3 regions of the Kosakonia beeri genome follow, and region 1 is predicted to be linked to each of the others. Evidence: predicted binding sites of a transcription regulator. Region 1 holds the regulator's gene; each other region holds the start of a gene.
The links. Region 1 encodes PurR, which represses purine synthesis genes. Its sites were predicted from a motif close to CANGCAAACGTTTGCNTG; they were not measured.
Positions count from the first base shown of each region.

Region 2: ACUY4S_RS23215 (NCS2 family permease) is a predicted target of PurR. The motif match lies at 1,068-1,085, and genes of this name have one in related genera.
Region 3: ACUY4S_RS14940 (amino acid aminotransferase) is a predicted target of PurR. The motif match lies at 1,118-1,135, and genes of this name have one in related genera.

Region 1 is NZ_CM135106.1:2,814,958-2,817,231, forward strand. Features, by position in the region: gene ACUY4S_RS13390 (MFS transporter) at 1-253, opposite strand, end outside; gene cydH (cytochrome bd-I oxidase subunit CydH) at 430-519, opposite strand; gene purR (HTH-type transcriptional repressor PurR) at 817-1,842, shown strand; gene punR (DNA-binding transcriptional activator PunR) at 1,862-2,274, opposite strand, start outside.
Region 2 is NZ_CM135106.1:4,912,487-4,914,760, reverse strand. Features, by position in the region: gene ACUY4S_RS23215 (NCS2 family permease) at 1-967, opposite strand, end outside; gene yieH (6-phosphogluconate phosphatase) at 1,137-1,802, shown strand; gene cbrC (PF03691 family colicin E2 tolerance protein CbrC) at 1,829-2,274, shown strand, end outside.
Region 3 is NZ_CM135106.1:3,138,098-3,140,371, reverse strand. Features, by position in the region: gene ACUY4S_RS14940 (amino acid aminotransferase) at 1-1,054, opposite strand, end outside; gene ompF (porin OmpF) at 1,242-2,274, opposite strand, start outside.

The DNA of each region.
Region 1 (2,274 bases):
CATTACCGAGCGTAAAAATCGCCATTAAAAAGATCAGCGCGTTACGTCTGCCGCGATGTGAAAGTAGCAGTGTCATTAACGGCGCACCGACCATCACACCGACGGCATATGCGCTAATCAACATCCCCGCCGCCGGAATAGAAACATCAACGCCGCGGGCAATCACTGGCAGTAACCCCATCGGGGAGAACTCAGTGGTGCCAATGCCGAAGGCGCCAATCGCCAGGGCAAGCAAAGGAAAATTCACTTTCATAGATAGACTCCGGAAACACCGTGTCGGTGGATGACACTGTTGTAGAAGCCAAAAGTATGACAGTAATCACAAAAAACAGCAGTTAGCAAAATGACAAAAGATTATTGCGGGTTTGATAACAATGGGCAGAAAAGCGGGCAAAACGGAGGGAGAAAAAGCCTCTCCCTCGCGCGGGATCAATGCAGAGCTGCGGTCAGAGCGCCGAAAACAATCAGGCTCAGAACGATAATGGTGGTGAACAGTGAATACTTCAGGTCGGTGCTCATCAATTTTCTCCGTTTTAATTTCCACACAAAAAGTGCGTTAGCGCATTTTTGCACAAATAATCATAAAAATCTTGCAGGAATTCGTGAGACGAATGTTTTATCTCTTCCCCTTTTGCTCAAGATCAGACAAAATTCGACGCTAAATTTATTAGCGTACCGGCCATTGACTCCCCTCCTGACGTCCAGTGTCTTTTTCCCGGCGTACCGCATTCCCTTTCGCGGGTACAGGGTGATTGAAGGCAAACGTTTACCTTATGTATTATCAGGAGCTTAAGATATGGTCTGGAGTGACATCTGATGGCAACGATCAAAGACGTAGCGAAGCGAGCAAACGTTTCCACCACAACTGTATCACACGTAATTAACAAAACCCGTTTCGTCGCCGAAGAGACGCGCAATGCTGTGTGGGCGGCGATCAAAGAGTTGCACTATTCACCCAGCGCCGTCGCGCGCAGCCTGAAGGTGAATCACACCAAATCGATCGGTTTGCTGGCAACCAGTAGCGAAGCGGCGTATTTCGCTGAAATCATTGAAGCTGTCGAGAAAAAGTGTTTTCAGAAAGGGTATACCCTGATTCTCGGCAACGCCTGGAATGACCTTGAAAAACAACGCGCTTATCTGTCCATGATGGCGCAAAAACGCGTCGATGGTTTGTTAGTGATGTGTTCGGAATATCCGGAGTCGCTGCTCAGCATGCTGGAAGAGTACCGCCATATTCCGATGGTGGTGATGGACTGGGGCGAAGCCAAAGCTGACTTTACTGACTCGGTGATTGATAACGCCTTTGAAGGCGGCTATATGGCTGGTCGTTATCTGGTGGAGCGTGGGCATCGTGACATTGGCGTTATTCCCGGGCCGCTGGAGCGCAACACCGGCGCTGGGCGTCTGGCAGGCTTTATGAAAGCCATGACCGAAGCCATGATCACCGTGCCGGAAAGCTGGATTGTGCAGGGTGACTTTGAGCCGGAGTCCGGTTATCGCGCTATGCAGCAGATCCTGTCGCAGGCGCACCGTCCGACAGCCGTCTTCTGTGGGGGCGATATTATGGCCATGGGCGCGCTCTGTGCCGCCGATGAAATGGGCTTGCGCGTACCGCAGGATATTTCGCTCATTGGCTACGACAATGTGCGCAACTCCCGTTTCTTTACGCCGTCACTGACCACTATCCATCAGCCGAAAGACTCGCTGGGAGAAACGGCGTTTACCATGCTGCTGGATCGCATCGTTAACAAACGTGAAGAATCGCAATCCATTGAAGTCCATCCGCGCCTGATTGAGCGCCGTTCGGTTGCTGACGGCCCGTTCCGCGACTACCGTCGTTAATACTTTTCGGTGGGAGCCTTCACTCCGGCTCCCGCAACCATTCCCGGTTCAGTGTTTCACTGTCGCCCAAATAGTCCAGCAACCAGTTTAGCGCTGGCGAGGCTTCGTTTTGTTGCCATGTCAGGCAACAGGCTGCATCCGGGAAGGGATTTTCAAGTTCCAGCGCTACCCAGTCTCCGCTTTCCAGCCATGGCCGGGCAAAATGCGACGGGACCATTCCCACACATACCCCTGCCGACAGACACGCTTCCGACGAGGCCCAATCCGGTACCAGCACCCTCTTCTGGTTATCCAGCAGCCAGGTGATCCGCTTTGGCAGAGAACGGGAAGTATCTTCCTGGATCAATGAAGGCCAGTTGCGCAACGTTTCATCACTCAACGGGCTGTCGAGGCTCGCCAGCGGGTGACGGCTGGAAACAACGCACTTCCAGC
Region 2 (2,274 bases), 2.1 Mb from region 1:
CGCCGGAGGATGACTCAATATAGGCCGTTACCGAAGAGGTGCCGATAAAAGAACCGGCAACCGACGAGATACTGTCAACAAACAGCGCTTGCTTCATGCGCGGGAATTTACCGTTCTCATCCACCAGCCCGGCTTTATCCGTTACGCCAATCAACGTACCAGAAGAGTCAAACAGGTTGACCAGCATGAAGGAGAAAATAACGCCAGCGAGGCCGATATTAAAGGAACCGGCAAGATCGACATTACCCACGACCGTCGCCACGCTCGGCGGCGCAGAAACGATGCCGTGATACTGCACATCACCCAGCATCCAGCCCAACAACGTGGTCACCACGATCGACACCAGTACGGCTGCGTGAATGCTGCGGGAGGCAAGAATAGCGATAATGAAGAAACCGAGAACACCGAGCAGAACGCTGTGGGACGTCAGGTTACCAATGCTCACCAGCGTCTCTTTATTCGGCACGATAACACCGGCGTTTTTCAGCCCCATCATACCGATAAACAAACCGATACCACTGGTGATCCCAACACGCAGGCTGACCGGAATGTTGGCAATCATCCAGTAACGCACACGGAATACGGTCAGCAGCAGCAGGCCAACAGCACCCCAGAAAATAGCGCCCATTCCGATTTGCCATGGCAGGCCCATTGCGCCAACCACGACAAAGGCGAAGAACGCATTCAGTCCCATGGCCGGAGCCAGTGCGACGGGTAAGTTGGCCACAAGCCCCATCAGAATACTGCCGAAGGCAGCAATCAGACAGGTGGTCACAAATACTGCGCTGGTATCCATTCCGGCGACGCCCAAAATTTGGGGGTTAACAAAAACGATATACACCATTGTCAAAAACGTCGTAAAACCGGCGATCACTTCGGTGCGTGCCGATGTGCCATGCTCGCGCAATTTAAAGACGCGCTCAAGCATCCCCTGGCCCGACGGCTGGGTAGTGTGTTGTTGGCTCATTATCAATTTCCGGAATAGGAGGGAAAATTCGTCGCTATCCTATACCAAAATGAGACAATGTTGACGGTTATCACACACTTTTTTTCATTGAATTTACTTATACGGCAACGATTGCGTCCCGCCATCTGCGTTAAGTAAACGTTAAACTAAACACAAAACAGGAAACGGCATGTCCCAAATTGAAGCAGTATTTTTCGACTGTGACGGCACCCTGGTCGACAGTGAGGTAATTTGTTCCCGCGCTTACGTGCATATGTTTAAGGAATTTGGCATCACCCTGGATCTGGATACCGTCTTTAAACGCTTTAAGGGCATGAAGCTGTACGAAATTATTGATGTGATTGCACAAGAGCATGGGGTAACGCTGGCGAAAGAAGCGCTGGAGCCCCTCTACCGCGCGGAAGTGGCACGGCTGTTTGATACAGAACTGGACGTCATTGCTGGTGCCGGGGCGCTGCTGGATGCGGTAAGCGTACCCATGTGCGTGGTTTCTAACGGACCGGTCAGCAAAATGCAACACTCGCTGGGCAAATTAGGTTTGCTACATCACTTTCCTGACAAACTGTTCAGTGGTTATGACATCCAACGCTGGAAGCCCGATCCGGCGTTAATGTACCATGCGGCTGAGGCCCTGAAGGTTGATCCGGTAAACTGCATTCTGGTGGATGACTCCACCGCCGGTGCCCAGTCAGGCATTGCGGCGGGAATGGAAGTGTTTTACTTCTGCGCCGATCCGCATAACAAGCCTATCGACCACCCGAGAGTGACGACATTCACGGAGTTAGCGCAGTTGCCAGCGCTGTGGCGCGCACGCGGGTGGACTCTTACGCGTTAAACCCAACCACTAAACAGGATGTTTTTATGGCTCAGGCAAATCGCCCTTTACCGGTATTTAAATATCACCCTCAACCCCTTGAAACGGGGGTCTTTTTCGACGACAAAATCGTCACATGCGCCTGCTGTCAGCAATCGACCGGGGTGTATTACACCAATCCGTTCTATAGCAGAGAAGAGATTGATTACCTCTGCCCGTGGTGTATTGCAGACGGCTCTGCTGCGCAAAAATTCGATGGCAGCTTTCAGGATGAAGCCAGCATTGATGGCGTAGAAGGTGAATTTGACTATGAAGGTGAATTCACCGGTTTCAAAAACCCCTGGCCTGAGGCCAGCCTGATTGAGCTTACTGAACGAACTCCCGGGTACTGCGGGTGGCAACAAGAGCACTGGCTGGCACACTGCAACGATTTTTGCGCCTTTGTCGGTTATGTCGGCTGGGAAGAAATTGCCGATAAACTGGATCAGTTTGT
Region 3 (2,274 bases), 320 kb from region 1:
CGCTGAACGAGAACATACCGTTTTGCCGCGTGATAAAGCTAAAATCACGATCTGCCCCTTTCTCCTGCAATGTATTCACAAACAGCAGACGCATACGCTGAATGCGCTGGCGCATGTCGGTCAGTTCTTGTTCCCAGATGGCGCGCAGGGCATCGTTGCTGAGAATCGTCGCGACCACAGACGCACCGTGCGCCGGTGGGTTAGAGTAGTTGGCGCGGATCACCGATTTCATCTGGCTGAAAGCACGATCGGCGCTCTCTGCATCAGCAGCAACCAGCGTACAGGCGCCCACGCGCTCATTGTACAGGCCAAAGTTTTTCGAGAATGAGCTGGCAACCAGCAGTTCTTTATGCAGCGCGGCAAAGGCGCGTAAACCTTCTGCATCCTCTTCCAGACCGCGAGCAAAGCCCTGGTAAGCGAAGTCGAACAGTGGCAACCAGCCTTTCTCTACCGAGAGCTTAGCCAGCGTTTCCCACTGTTCCAGTGTCGGATCGATCCCCGTTGGGTTATGGCAGCAGCCGTGGAACAACACCACATCACCTGCCTGCGCGTTATTCAGGCTGGACAGCAGCCCTTCGAAATCCAGCGCGTGGTTTTGCGCGTCATAGTAAGCGTATTCGCATACTTCCAGACCCGCAGAATTGAAGACGCCTTTATGGTTCGGCCAGCTTGGGTTGCTTACCCAGACGCGTTTTGCGCTGGTGTTCCTGGCGAGGAAATCCGCCGCAACACGCAGACCGCCAGTACCACCAGGGGTTTGCGCCGTACGTGCACGTTTGTCATTGATAATCGCGTTGCCTTTGCCGAACAGCAGTTCCTGAGTACAACGACCAAATTCAGGAATACCGTCAATGCCGAGGTAATTCTTGGTGTTTTCATTTTCCAGCAGATAAAGCTCCGCTTTTTTTACGCTGGTCAGCACCGGAGTCTTGCCGGTTTCATCCTTATAGACGCCGATCCCTAAGTTGATTTTATTGGGGCGTTCATCGGCGCGAAACAGATCGGCCAGACCCAGAATGGGGTCGGCGGGGGCGGCGGTTATATTTTCAAACATGACGAGGTTCCATTTTGATGACAGAAGGGAAATCCGCTATCAGGTTAACGGCTGTGACACAAATTGCCAACCGTTTGCGATAAAAAGCGCGACACTTTTCAAAAGTTGCTGGTATTTCTGATTTACATATAAAAAAACAGGGCCGAAGCCCTGTTTGATATGCATATAAACAATCGAGGGTGACTGATTAGAACTGGTAAACGAGACCTACAGCAACGGTGTCGTCAGAGTTGATGCCCAGTTTGTTGTCTTTGTCGATCTGGTTGATCTGGTAATCAACATAGGTAGACATGTTTTTGTTGAAGTAGTAAGTTGCGCCCACTTCGATGTAGTTGATGAAATCTTCGCTACCAATACCTGCAACATCTTTCGCTTTAGATTTGTAGTAAGCGATGGACGGACGCAGACCGAAGTCGAACTGGTACTGTGCTACAACAGAGAAGTCCTGAGTTTTGTTCAGGTAACCGCTAGTAGAAGCGCTGGCACCCGGAAGTGTGGTGCTCATGCGGGTAGCATTACGGGTTTCACCGTACAGTGCTGCCAGGTAGATGTTGTTCGCATCATATTTCAGACCAGTTGCCCACTGCTCAGCTTTTTCACCAGACGTGCCGTAATTGGTGTTAGCCTGCTGGTCATTGGTACGGTCAGCTGCGCCGTAAGCGCCAACGATGCCGAAGCCCTGGAAGTCATAACTTACAGAAGTCGCCCAGCCGTCGCCGTTGGAACGCGTTACGTTATCAGAACGCTCGTTTTTGCCGAGGTACTGAACACCGAAGTTCAGACCATCAACCAGGCCGAAGAAGTTGGTGTTACGGTAAGTCGCCAGACCGCCGTTACGGCCAGAGAAGAAGTTGTCGCTATTGCTGGTATCACCACCGAATTCCGGCAGCATATCGGTCACACCGATAGCGTCATATACCAGACCGTAGTTACGACCGTAGTCGAAAGAACCTGCGTCGCCGAATTTCAGACCAGCAAATGCCAGACGAGTTTTATTATCGGTCTGAGCATCTGAACCTTCAGAGTTGTTACCCTGGAAGTTGTATTCCCAACGACCATAACCAGTCAGTTGATCGTTGATTTTGGTTTCGCCTTTGAAACCCAGACGAGCATAGGTTTTGTCGCCGTCGTTACCATCGTTGTCAGAGAAGTAATGCAGACCTACAGCTTTACCGTAGATATCTACTTTGTTGCCGTCTTTGTTGTAGATCTCAGCAGCG